DNA from 3 places in the Paenarthrobacter sp. JL.01a genome. Region 1 is predicted to be linked to each of the others. Evidence: predicted binding sites of a transcription regulator. Region 1 holds the regulator's gene; each other region holds the start of a gene.
What was found. Region 1 encodes Rex, which represses fermentation and respiration genes when NADH is low (regulators of the CRP and FNR family bind a similar motif). Its sites were predicted from a motif close to CTTGTGAANNNNTTCACAAG; they were not measured.
Positions count from the first base shown of each region.

Region 1 (4,416 bases):
CTGCGCCGATCGCTGTGTATCTGCTCCTCCTCAAGGTGATGGCCGCCGTCGTACTGGATGGCAAGCCGACGCTCGCGGTAACCGAGGTCGGCTGAAGGCGACAGCCGGTCGCCAATCCGGAGGTGCACCTGCAGCTCCGGTTCCGGCAGCCCGGCATCGAGCATGGCAAGGCGGAGCATGGACTCGGGCGCTGAATCCGCGCCGACCCGCATGAGTTCGAGTGCTTCCCGCGCGCGGACGATGCCTTGCAGGTTCTTGTGGCGCTCCACCATCGCACGGAGGCCGTCAATGGTTGCATATGCCGTATCCCGATGTTCGAACTCGGCTCGCGGCATGCGAATGAGGTGGTCACCAACGCAGATGAGTTCGTTCAAAGGCAGCGTGCGGGCAAGATCCAGCCAGGTTCTGGGACGTGTGCTGATCCAAAGCCCCCGAACCAATTCAATTTCGCCCTCGGCCACCACGAGAGTGTGCCCCGTAACCCCTTTCCGCCGTACTGCCGGGAGGCGCCGCGGCTTACTGAGGTGCAGTTCGTTTGAGTCGGATAGCCACGGAGGAAGCGGAAACCCGTGAAGCCTGGCGGCCGTGACGTGCGAAATCCAAGCCCCCGGGCTCGCAGCCGAAAGCGATCGCGCAGCTGCTTCGAGGTCAAAGTCCCAACCGGACGGACGGTAAATGCCCTTGCTTACCGGTTCTATGCTGACCCGACCCCAAAGGTCTCGGGGAGCCAGGCCAGCATCAATGGCCTCGGCAAGGGTAAACGGAGCGGACCTCAGCTGGGAGGGGACGGGAATCGGTATCTGCATACGGCATTGTTACCCAGATGGCGTTGGGGGTGCAGAAGTTATCCACAGGTATGCCGGGCCGACTTCGCGATGTGAGTGAGGGTTGGGTTTAAGACCGGGGGATGTGAGTGAGGGTTTGGGGCGCGTTTAGAGGCGGGGGCCGCGGAAGCGTGAGAAGCCGCGCCACAGGCCGTAGACTGCGCCGCCCACTGTTGCGGCCTTCAGTCCGAGGGTTGCAGCGCGCCGACCGGAACGGAAATCGTACACGGGCCAGTTGTTGTCGCGGGCATGCCGTCGCAGCTTGGCATCGGGATTGATGACGACGGGGTGCCCCACCATGGTCAGGAGCGGAATGTCGTTGGCGGAATCGCTGTAGGCCCAGCAGTGGTCCAGATCGAGACCCTCCCGTTCGGCGACGAGCTGGACGGCGACCGCTTTGGCCGGACCGTGCAATATGTCGCCGACCAGTTTCCCGGTGTACATACCTTCATGCACTTCGCCCACGGTGCCCAGTGCCCCGGTCAACCCAAGGCGCGTGGAAATTACGGTTGCGACCTCGATGGGCGTCGCAGTTACGAGCCAAACCTTACGGCCAACCCTGAGGTGCTGCTCGGCCAAAGCTTTGGTTCCGGGCCAGATCCGAGACTCGATCATCTCGTCGTAAACCTCTTCGCCAAGCGCCTTGATGTCCTCAACGCTGATTCCGGCTGCGAGAGTCAGTGCAGAGTCACGAACCGCGTGGACATCCTCCATGTTCTCGCCACGCATCACGAACTTGAACTGTTTCCAGGCGAAGCCCGCCGCTTGGGGCAGGGTAAAGGCCTTGCGTTCGTACATTTTTCGCGCGACATGGAAGAGGCTGGCGCCCTTCATCAGCGTGTTGTCGACGTCGAAGAACGCTGCTTCACCGCTGTGCTTCTGCACTTGGCCAGATGCGGCAACGGCGGCGTTCTTCTCCTCGGGCATGCCTTGAGTCTAGTCAATCGCCGGTACCCCGCGCTGAGGGCGCACGGGCCGGACCCGCGGCGGGGTGTGAGTGAGGGTTGGTGGGGGCGGTTACCGTTAAGCACATGGCTAATCCCGACGTCGTCCTCCTCACCAAAGCTGACTGCCACCTCTGCACGGAGGCGCGTGCCGCCGTCGAGCGCGTTACGACAGGCCTTGGCCTGGGCTGGACCGAGCAGTCGATCGACGGCGACCCGCAGCTTCAGGAACGATACGCCGAAGAGATTCCGGTGGTGCTGGTGAACGGTATCCAGCGTGATTTCTGGAAGATCGACGAAGACCGGCTGACCCGCACTTTGAAGAAAGCGCTGGCGGGCTGAGGGTGCAGCAGGCCAGCGCGGTGGCTTTTGTTGAGTCCGGCCGGGGGTCATAGAGTGGAACAACAAAGCGACGCAATGGAGAATACCGTGACTGCGCTGGAACCGTCCCCGGAAGCACTTTCCGGGGATAACGAACCTGCCGCCAAGCAGATCCCGCCCGCGGCTGTGGCCCGGATGACCCTCTATTTGCGTGCGCTGAACTCGCTCCTGGCCGAAGGAGTGGAGCGCGTCTCCTCCGAAGCCCTGGCAGAAGCGTCAGGCGTCAGCTCCTCAACGCTTCGCAAGGACCTTTCCTATGTCGGCTCCTACGGAACCCGCGGCGTCGGCTACGAGGTCCAGAACCTGAGCCGCCACATCGCCGCAGCGCTTGGCCTGACCCATGACTGGAAAGTGGCCATCGTTGGAGCCGGTAACCTCGGAAAGGCGTTGGCCCGGTATGGCGGGTTCGAGTCCCGCGGCTTCGACGTCGTAGCCATTTTCGACGCCGATCCGATGGTGATCGGCAACGAGGTCGGGTGGCTGCGGGTCAGCGACTCGGCCGAACTTGAGCGGGTCCTGGAACGAACGCACACGAACATGGTGGTGCTCGCACTCCCGGCAACGGTGGCCCAGGAAGTGTGTGACCGTGTGATCGCAGCAGGCATCAGGAGCATCCTGAGCTTTGCACCGGTGCTCCTGCAGGTCCCGCCGCACGTGAACCTCCGAAAAGTGGACATGGCAACGGAACTGCAGATTCTGGCCTACCACGCACAAAGGGCGCAGACACCGGGCCAGGCTGTTTAGCCTCACCCGGGTCCGCGCCCGAATGGATGTGTGGAAGCCGGCCCTTTAGCGGGCGTACGGGTTTCCGAACTGCTGCGTCTTCCGGAAATAGGGGGCCGACGCCGGCAGGTACAGCAGGACGATCGCTGCGATGCCGAGCAGTGCTGACAGGGTTGCCAGGCTCAGCGGCACCAGGGCGAAGATGGAAAGCGCAGCGAGGACCGTGCCAAGGATGCGCGCCCAGTTCTTGCCCTTGCGGACGTTTATGGCCACGAGAGCGTACAGTCCGGCACCGATGACGCCGAGTGCAATCATGACGCCAACGATGAAGCCCTTGACGTCTTCAAAGCGGAGATCTGCCGCGCCCCCGGCCGCCAGCTGCTCTTCGAACATGCTCCTGAAGGCGGGATCGTTCATCGCTGCAATGGAGATGAAGATGGAGATGAGCCAGATCGCAGCTGCTCCAACGATCAACCAGAAGGCGATGGTCACCATCTGGGGGACCGTCGAAGGACCCGGCTGCTGGCTGGGCCAGTTGGTGTCCTGCCCGTACTGCGGTGCCTGGCCATAAGGCGAGGCACCGGTCTGGCCATACGGGGACTGCTGGCCGTACTGGGGAGCTGCCGGTGGCTGGGATTGCTGGCCGTACTGCGGTGCTGCCGGTGGCTGGGACTGCTGTCCGTACTGCGGTGCTGCGGGCTGGCCGTACTGAGGGGCTGCCGGTGGCTGGGATTGCTGGCCGTACTGGGGAGCTGCCGGCTGGCCACCGGGCTGCGCGGGCTGGTCGGAGTCGCCCGGGTTCGACGGCGGGTATGGAGGGTTGCTCATGGCATTCCTTTGCTTGTTCGACTGCAGGTACGGCCGCCGGGATCAGCAAAGTGACCCTGCCCCCAGCGTGGTTCTGTTTCCACCGTACCCCCACGTTCCTGCGGCGATGCATACCACACGCAGGAAATCCATGGGGCCAGGGAAAATCATCATCTTGGAGTACGTCTTCATGATGAAGGCCGCGGGGATCCTTAGGGGACCGCCCGCGGCCTTCTGGTCACAGACCGCTGTTGGAGAACGACGCCGGTAGCTCGGGTTGGGCTATGCGTGACCCTTGATTGCCTTGAACCAGAGCTGGGAGTTGGGCAGCCACATCATCACGACGGCAACGGCGCTGACAAGGAAGCCGAACCAGTTGCCTCCCAAGCCGGCGCCCGGTGCACCGGAGTTCATGGACCCAAAGATGGCCAGGAGCAGCGAAACGGCGGCAAGGACTGTCAGGGCCAGGCGGGCCCACTCCTTTCCTTCCTTCATCTTCATGGCCAGGACAATCTGGGCTGCTGCGACAGCCAGGCTGAGGATCAGGAGTACCAGCAGGAAGGCTGCCACGCCGGGGATGAACGCGAAGGCCGCAATGATGGCGAAGAACCCGATGAGCCCGAAGAGGAGGGCCAGGAGTCCGGAGATCACCCAGATGAAGTAGGAAACCTTCAACTCGGTGGGCAGGCCTTGGGTCTTGAAAATCCCTGAGAATCCACCCTGGGGCATCACGTCGT
Region 1 is NZ_CP104877.1:3,495,943-3,500,358, reverse strand. It holds gene N5P29_RS21030 (endonuclease domain-containing protein) at 1-461, opposite strand, end outside; gene N5P29_RS16435 (HAD family hydrolase) at 933-1,751, opposite strand; gene N5P29_RS16430 (glutaredoxin family protein) at 1,856-2,110, shown strand; gene N5P29_RS16425 (redox-sensing transcriptional repressor Rex) at 2,186-2,893, shown strand; gene N5P29_RS16420 (hypothetical protein) at 2,939-3,700, opposite strand; gene N5P29_RS16415 (hypothetical protein) at 3,962-4,416, opposite strand, start outside.

Region 2 (4,416 bases), 1.6 Mb from region 1:
ACCTGCCAACCGTCTTGGAGAAACCGGCGCCGGAAGTAGCTGCCGATGAAGCCGGAAGCACCCGCGATCACCACAGTCTTCACGAGTCTTCCTTCACGCTGCGTACGAGCCCGAGGACGTCGTCGAACACCTTGCCGACCCCCGGAATCTTCGCGAGCGACAGGCCACGGGCAACCAGCGGCGCTGCGCCGTCGATCAGCCTGCGTGTGCGGCGTTGGCCCTCGGATTCGTCGTAGACCCAAAACAGCGCGACACCCATGTACGCCAGCCACAGCAGTTCGGGCAGGTCGCCGCGCAGTTTCTTGGCGACAGCGGGCGAGGAGCCGTCGACGGCGGTGCGGAAGATCGCGAGCGACGCGTCCCGGGCGGCGGTGGACGCCTCTCCGAACGGATTGACGGGCGACGTCGGCCGGATCGCCGTCGAGATGAAGTCGGAACCGAACTGGTGGTACGGCGTCATGACGTCGATTCCGGTGTGAAGCACGGCCTTCAGGCGGCCGGCGAGATCCCGGACGTTTTCGAGGGCCTGGGCGGCGGCCGCGGCGTGCTCGTCCTGCACCTGGATGTAGAGCTCCTGGACCAGCTCGTCCTTGGACGCGAAGTAATAGTAGGCATTGCCCACCGACACCCCGGCCTCCTGGGCTATGGCCCTCATGGTGGTCTTCTCGAAGCCAATCTCGCGGAACATCTTCAGCGCGACGTCTGCCACCAATTGACGGGTTTGTTCACTTTTGGCAGCCATTCGTCACTCCTGGGTTTTTGAACGTGTTCAGAAAATAGTATGGCACGAATTGAACGTGTTCAAAAGTGGGGGTTGTGAGTGAGGGTTGGGGGGAAGGGGGTGGGTTGTGAGTGAGGGTTGGGGGGAAGGGGGTGGGTTGTAAGTAAGGGTGCCGGGCGGGGTGGGACAATGTAACCGGTGCCGGCCGCATGCCCCACCGCCCAGTGCTAATACAGCGGGGCCGCCTCACGTCGGGGCCGCCTGCGCGAACCACTACGAAACGGATGACCCATGCCCACGCCCTCTGGCTCCAGCACTCTCAGCAAACCGGCACCGCGCTTTGCCTCGATAGGTTCCCCCTACTTCGGCATCATGTTGGCCATCATGGCCGTGGTGCTGATCCTCTCCAACATCGGCGCCTCCAAGGGTGTAGCGCTGGGCCCGATCATCACGGACGGGGGCTTCTTCCTCTTCCCGTTGGCCTACATACTGGGCGACGTCATGAGCGAGGTCTACGGCTTCAAGGAGGCCCGGAAGGCCATCATTACCTCGTTCGCCTTGTCCGTCTTCGCATCCCTCTGCTACTGGGTGATCATCATCCTGCCGGGTTTCGATGACGAGTACGGAACGGCCAAGCAGGCCGCCATCGAGGGTGCGCTCGGACCAGTGCCGCAGATTGTCCTGGCCTCGCTCTTGGCCTTCCTGGCAGGCCAGACCATCAACTCCTGGATCCTGGTGAAGATGAAGGCACGCACTGGCGAAAAGAGCCTGTGGGCGCGTTTGATGGGTTCCTCGGTGGTGGGCGAATTCGTGGACACCCTGATCTTCTGCAGCATTGCGGCGTCCGTGATCGGTATCTCCGACGTGGGTTCGTTCGTCAACTACGTCCTCGTCGGCTTCCTCTACAAGACCGCCGTCGAGTTCATCTTCGTGCCGATCACCGTGCTGGTGGTGGGCTGGATCAAGAAGCGCGAGCCGAGCTACGGGGTAGTCGCGGCCTAACTACTCGCCGAGTTCGCCGGAAACGTGCCAATTCGCTGGAAGTTTCCCAACGCCGTCGCACGTTTCCCGCGAACCCGGCGCAGTTACGAGTAGTACCGCCCCAGCGTCTCCGCCTTGAACTCGAAGAAGTCCCCGGATTCGATGGCCAGGCGGGCATCGTCCACCATCTTCACCACGAAGCGCTCATTGTGGATGGAGATCAACGTCGCCGACAGCATTTCCTTGGCCTTGAACAGGTGATGGATGTAGGCGCGGGAGTAGTTGGCGCAGGCGTAGCAGTCGCAGCCTTCCTGCAAGGGGCCGAAATCAGTCTTGTACTTCGCCCCGGACAGGTTGAAGCGCCCGAACGGTGTGTAGAACGCGGAGTTGCGGGCCACGCGGGTGGGGGAGACGCAGTCGAAGGTGTCGGCGCCGTTCTCGATTGCCGTGAAGATGTCGTCCGGCTCGGAAATGCCCAGGAGGTGACGGGGCTTGTCCTCGGGCAGTTCCTCATTGCACCAACGCACGATTGTGCCCAGGTTTTCCTTCTCCAACGCCCCGCCGATGCCGTAGCCGTCAAAAGGCATCGCCCCGAGGTCACGGCAGGCTTTGCGGCGCAGGTCCTCGTACTGGGCACCCTGGATCACGCCGAACAACGCCTGGTACGGCTTGCCCACGCGGGATTCCGTCAAACGCGAGTGCTCCGCCAGGCACCGCAGCGCCCATAACCGCGTCCGTTCCAGCGACTCTTCCTGGTAGCCGCGGGAGTTCTGCAGCGTAGTCAGCTCATCAAAGGCGAACATGATGTCCGCGCCGATCTGGTGCTGGACCTGCATGGAGATCTCCGGCGAGAACCTGTGCCGGTCCCCGTTGAGGTGGGACTTGAACCAGACTCCGTCATCGTCAATGTGCGCCAGCCGTTCCTTGCCGGGGGCCACGGCGTCGTCAGGTCCGGAAGAGTCCACGTTCTTCATGTCGATGACCTTCTTGAACCCGGAACCAAGGCTCATCACCTGGAATCCGCCGGAGTCCGTAAACGTGGGGCCTGACCAGTTCATGAACGCGCCCAGCCCGCCCGCGGCGTCGAGGATTTCCGGTCCGGGCTGCAGGTAAAGGTGGTAGGCATTGGCCAGCACGGCCTGCGCGCCGAGGTCCGCGATGGACTCGGGCAGCACGGCCTTTACGGTGGCTTTGGTCCCGACGGCGATGAACGCCGGCGTCTGGATTGTCCCGTGCGGCGTGGTGATGGTTCCAGTCCGGCCCAGGAACGCGCCCCCGTTCGCCTCCACGAGCGAGGACGACGGCGAGCACGTCTCGGTCAGGCGCGTGCCCACCGAGAAGGAGAACCCGGATTGCCGCTCGGACAAACCGGGCAGCGAAGGGGAAGATGCAGGGGCAGATGAGGAAGCTGGCACGCTACCAAGTGTGCCAGCTTTACCGGGAGCAACCTGCCGGATAAGCCCTAGGAGCCGTAGTTTTCGGCCTTCCAGTTGTCCCACGAGGACCGGATGTCCGCCAGGGTGTGGGCCCCCAAATCGAAAGTGGAGGCAATCACCATGGAGCCGCCGTCGGGCCTCTTTTCCGGAATCGGCAGTTGCTCGGCGACGATCAACAGGCCATCCCCGTGCTCGGCATAACTGTGAACCGTAAGGCCCACTTGGTGCCGGCTCTTGAACCAGACTTTGCCGGAGATCTTCTCGCCTGTAGCGAGCGTGAGCGAGTACTCCTCACCAACCGGAGGCAGGTCCCCGAGGCCAAGCTTCTCAATCGCCGGACCGCCTTTGCCGGGCAGCGACACGAAATGCGTCCGCCGCTGACCGTGGGGGTGCCGTTCCAAGGCAAAGCGCAGTTGGTGGAGGAACGTCAGCCAGCCCTGCGTGATGTCCTCGTCCCAGTCAGCCCACTCGGAATCATGGTCCAAGGCAACCCGGGTGATCCTCACTTCCGTGCCCCCGGAGACGGGGTGAAGCTCAAAAACGTCCCCGCCATTGACCGTCAGGCTCGTGTGGTCGGGTCCTTCCACGACGTCCGTGTTGAAGTAGATTTGTTTGATTTCATCGGCGAGATCATCGGCTTCCCAACCGTGCCATTGGGCCACCAACGACGGTTCACGCAGCATGGTCCACACCTGCTGCGCATCGGCATTAACCACAACGCTCAGATTGTTCGTCATGGCCCCGAATCTACCGCCGTTCGAGCCCACATAACAGGCCTTGAAATTCCCCGGCCCAAGGCGCACGAAAACTAGGCGCGCACGGATTCCAATTCGCTGTCGATCCGCCTGGCGAGCTCGTCCTCGCTGATGGTTTTCGAGCCGCCGTGTGCCCGCAGGAACAGCAGCGCTTCCAGGCGCAGGAAGCGCCAGTCGCGCTCGGCCTCGTGGTTGCCGTTGTCGATCGCGCGGAAGATTTCCTTGTCATACAGGTTGGGTTCGTTCAGCGAGCGTTGGCGCACCCGGGCGTTGACCCGGGCCTTGAAGGGGTCTTCCTCCTGGAATTCAGGGGCGCGAAGCAGTTTCTCGTACACGGCTGCGCGTTCGCTTTGTCCGGCTTCCCGGCAGATGAAACTGGAAAGAGCCAGGGCCCGCTCGATCGAGGCCCACCTGTCAAGGTTCCCGTCGAACGGCAGCACGTTCAGCAGGTCCGCCACAGCCAGGGCGTTGTCCGGATCCCGCAGCACAATGCAGAGGTCGAACGCCAGGTTGCTGAGGTCCC
Region 2 is NZ_CP104877.1:668,102-672,517, forward strand. It holds gene N5P29_RS03290 (TIGR01777 family oxidoreductase) at 1-83, opposite strand, end outside; gene N5P29_RS03295 (TetR/AcrR family transcriptional regulator) at 80-742, opposite strand; gene N5P29_RS03300 (queuosine precursor transporter) at 1,013-1,723, shown strand; gene tgt (tRNA guanosine(34) transglycosylase Tgt) at 1,807-3,117, opposite strand; gene N5P29_RS03310 (SRPBCC family protein) at 3,165-3,875, opposite strand; gene N5P29_RS03315 (DUF6707 family protein) at 3,947-4,416, opposite strand, start outside.
Region 2: N5P29_RS03300 (queuosine precursor transporter) is a predicted target of Rex. The motif match lies at 757-776, and genes of this name have one in related genera.

Region 3 (4,416 bases), 900 kb from region 1:
ACTGACCCTGCTGCGGATTCCGCGGGCCTAGCTCGTCAGGATAATGTTCAGCGCATGCGGCTTGCGGGCAGTGCCCTCGACGAGTTCGGTGGTCCAGTGCTCGCTTGCTGCCTTCAGGAGTTGTTGGGGAGTTGCCGGTGCCTTGCCGCGCCTCGTCAGCAAGTGCCGCGCCAGCTCACCCCGGGTGTGCTTTGCGAAGTGGCTCACCACCGTCCGCTTGCCATTGGCCTCGTTGAAAACATTGACGTTTACCGTCTGCTCCGCGGGGGGAGCCCACGCCGCGGCGTAGGTGCTCGAGCGGCAATCGATCAGCAGCTCTCCTTCCGAGCGTTTGGCCAGTGCGGCGTTAAGCTGCGGCTTCCAGTAGGAGGCAAGGCGTCCGACGTCGGGCAGTGCGGTTCCCATGGACAGGCGGTAGGCCGGCACGTGGTCGCCGAAGCCGATGGCGCCCCAGAGCGCCGAGACCACCAGGATGGATTCGGTCGCCTTGCGCCGCTGGGCCGGCGTCATGGTTTTGAAGCCCAAGGCGTCGTACAGCACGCCGGAGTACACCTGGTGCGCAGGGGCTGCCGGTTCGGCATGGAGGCGGGTATTACGTTCGACGTCGTCCCGCAGGGAGGCGCCGACGCCCAGCAACGCGAGTGCGTCCTCGTGCGCGCTCACGGTTCCCAGCGCTTCAAGGACCTTGGCCCGGTACGGGTTAAGTTCCGGAAAGCTCAACGACTCCCAGTCAATGGCGGGGCCTTTGGCGGCGGGGGTCTTGCCTTCTGAAGGCGGCAGCAGAATCAGCACCAGTCGATATTACCGGTGACTTGGGCCGCCCGGACGCCGGTAGACTGTAGGGCGGATGGGTTGACCAGGCGGTCGCGCGTCACGAAAGTGGCTCGAGGAACGTCCGGGCTCCGCAGAGCAGGGTGGTGGGTAACGCCCACTCGGGGTAACCCGCAGGCCAGTGCCACAGAGAACAGACCGCCTGCGTTTCCGGTATTGCACCGGTTGCAGCAGGTAAGGGTGAAACGGTGGTGTAAGAGACCACCAGCTCCCCGGGTGACCGGGGAGGCTAGGTAAACCCCACCCGGAGCAAGGCCAGACAGGACACGTTCGAGGGCTGCTCGCCCGAGTGTCCGGGTAGGCCGCTGGAGGGCGTCGGCAACGGCGTCCGTAGATGGATGGCCGCTACTCCATTGTTGGCAACGACAACGGATGACAGAACCCGGCGTATCGGTCAACCCATCCATTTATGACTGCCGGAATCGCGGGCGTGTGAGTGATTTCACGCCTCCGGGACGACTATGCCCGGCCCTTCCCGCCTAGAATGGTTACTGAACGTAGATGTTCTGCCGCCGGGACTGCGTTCGCAGCCGGCGGATTTTCTTTGCTCTCGTTCAAGGCGCTGTGGGTGGACCGAAGCCCGCTGGCGCATGTGCCGCAGGATTACTCCGGGCGGCCGCTGCCATCTGCATACGAGGACGTATGTGGTTGACCCAAGGAAGGTAGTTCTGTGAGCCAGACGTCAGATTCTTGTCTTGATAAGTGGATGGGCCGGGAGGCTCTCGCCGAGGCCATGATTCCGGTGATCGGCCGGTTGTACCGGGAAAACAACGTGGTCACCAGCATCCACGGCCGGAGCTTGATCAACAAGTCCACCATGAACATCCTCAAGGCCCACCGCTTTGCACGCCGGATGAGCAACCACGAGCTCCTGCTCGAAGAGACCGCACCCCTGCTCAACGCCCTTTCTGAGCTTGAACTCGGTGCCGCAGCCATCGACATCGCACGCTTGACGGAGAAGTACCGGGCAGAAGGCAACGGCGCCTCGCTGGATGAGTACTTGCGGTCAGAACTGGCCGAGATCGTGGGCAGGCGCGGCGCTGATGACCGCACCAGCACCGACGTCGTTCTTTACGGTTTTGGACGCATCGGCCGCTTGCTGGCCCGCCTCCTGATCGAAAAGGCCGGCGGTGGCCACGGTCTTCGCCTGCGCGCCATCGTGGTTCGCAAGGGTGCTGACAACGACCTCGTCAAGCGCGCGAGCCTGCTGCGCCGCGACTCCGTCCACGGCTCCTTCGAAGGCACCATCCGCGTGGATGAGGAAGCCAACACCATCACGGCCAACGGTGTCCAGATCCAGGTCATCTACTCGGACAACCCCGCGACTGTCGACTACACCGCGTACGGCATCAAGGATGCACTGGTTGTCGACAACACGGGACGCTGGCGCGACACCGATGGCCTCTCCCAGCACCTGCAGAGCAAGGGCGTTGCCCGCGTCCTGCTGACGGCGCCGGGCAAGGGCGAGCTCAAGAACATCGTGCACGGTATCAACCACCGCGACATCAACGACGACGACAAGATCGTCACCGCCGCGTCCTGCACCACCAATGCCATCACCCCTGTGCTGAAGGCCATCAACGACAAGTTCGGCATCATCCACGGCCACGTCGAGACGGTCCACTCGTTCACGAACGACCAGAACCTGATCGACAACTTCCACAAGGGTGACCGCCGTGGACGCTCGGCTGCGCTGAACATGGTGATCACCGAGACCGGTGCTGCAAAAGCTGTCGCCAAGGCCCTTCCCGAACTGCAGGGTAAGCTCACGGGCAATGCCATCCGCGTACCCACCCCGGACGTGTCCATGGCCATCCTGAACCTCAACCTTGAGAACGGCACCACGCGTGAGGAAGTCAACGACTACCTCCGCGAAATGTCCCTCCACTCCGATCTCCGCAAGCAGATCGACTACATCGATTCCCCTGACGTGGTTTCCACCGACTTCGTTGGATCCCGCCGGGCCGGCATCGTTGACGGACTTGCGACCATCTCCAACGACAAGAACCTCGTGCTGTACGTCTGGTACGACAACGAGTTCGGCTACTCCTGCCAGGTTGTCCGGGTCATGGAAGAAATGGCCGGTGTGAACCCGCCGTCGTTCCCCGCCAAGGACGTCATCGCTCCCATTGCTGTACTGGAAACTGCTGACGCCTGATACCCACGCAGTTCTCACGGGTTTCCCGGCCGGGTCACTGGAATCGGCCGGGAAACCTGAGCAGAATGGCACTCATGGACAACGAATCAACCATCGAACATGAGACCACGCTCGAACACGCCTTGGATGTCGCCAAGGCCAACCATAAGCAAGCACAGAAGCTTCTGGATCAAGCAGTCGCGGCCAACGCTGCCGGAGACGTCTCCGACGAGCGTGTGGAGCAACTGCGCGGACTTCTGGAAGTGGCTGCCGAGGATCTCCAACGCGTGATGCGCGAGCAATAAGGGTTCCGCTTCCGGCCTCCACAGTGTGACTTCTCCTACACACTGTGGATACCGACTCTGGCTGTCGGGGCCTTGCCATACGCTCGTAGGACACACCTGCCCCACTGGATGGAGTCCCTTGAGCATCACCTGGTCCGCCTACAAACGCGCCCGACGTCGGTCACGCCAAGCATGGGCTGTTCTCGCCCTGGCTGCCGCCACCATTGTTGCGGGGCTGTCCTGGTACTTCACCACGGGCCAATTCGATGCAGCCCAGCCTGCGCAGTCCGGACCGAGTGAAGCTCCGGTCTACAACCCCGAGTGGATGAAACCGGTCCGCGGCGCGGCAGCGGTAGCCCCCGAAAAAGCCACAGACGCCCTGGAGCGCCTGCCGGTCAAAGGCCGGGCTGCGAAATCCGACTACGACAGGGCCGCCTTCGGGCAGGCCTGGGCCGATGCGGACCGGAACGGGTGCGATACCAGGAACGACATCCTTCGTCGTGACCTGACGGCGGTCAGGTTCACTGAAGGTTCCTCCTGCAAAGTTGCTTCCGGCATGCTGAACGAGCCCTACACGGGGCGGCAGGTGTCCTTCGAAAGGGGACAGGACACCAGCTCTGCGGTGCAGATCGACCACGTGGTTGCCCTGGCCGATGCCTGGCAGAAGGGAGCCCAGCAGCTGACCGTGCAGCAGCGGCAGACCCTCGCCAACGACCCCCTGAACCTCATCGCGGCCGATGGCCCGGCGAACGTCAAGAAGGGGGCAGGCGATGCCGCCACCTGGTTGCCCGCCAACAAAAACTTCCGTTGCCACTACGTTGCCCGGCAGATCTCGGTAAAGACCGCTTATCACCTATGGGTGACCCAGGCTGAAAAGGACGCCATGAAAGGCGTGCTCTCCTCCTGCCCCGGACAGCAGACGATCTACAACGCCAGGTGACCGTGCCCGAGTTGCCAGGTGCCGCCGTCGTCGATCCGCTGCAGGACCACCCGCTGCAGCGACGTTTCCCGGGGGAGTTTGTCCAGGTCCACCAAGCCCCGCTGACGGAAGGTGAAGTAGACAGCGTCGGTTGGTGCATCGGTGCAGCGGTCAACCGTGAACCGCCTCGCAAATGAGGCGATGTTGCTGTTCGGGAGCCGCTCCGAGAGGTACGGATCCAACAT
Region 3 is NZ_CP104877.1:2,600,635-2,605,050, reverse strand. It holds gene N5P29_RS12275 (zinc ribbon domain-containing protein) at 1-5, shown strand, start outside; gene N5P29_RS12270 (YaaA family protein) at 28-792, opposite strand; RNA gene rnpB (RNase P RNA component class A) at 849-1,237, shown strand; gene N5P29_RS12260 (glyceraldehyde-3-phosphate dehydrogenase) at 1,538-2,989, shown strand; gene N5P29_RS12255 (hypothetical protein) at 3,064-3,273, shown strand; gene N5P29_RS12250 (HNH endonuclease family protein) at 3,392-4,192, shown strand; gene N5P29_RS12245 (acyltransferase domain-containing protein) at 4,177-4,416, opposite strand, start outside.
Region 3: N5P29_RS12260 (glyceraldehyde-3-phosphate dehydrogenase) is a predicted target of Rex. The motif match lies at 1,261-1,280, and genes of this name have one in related genera.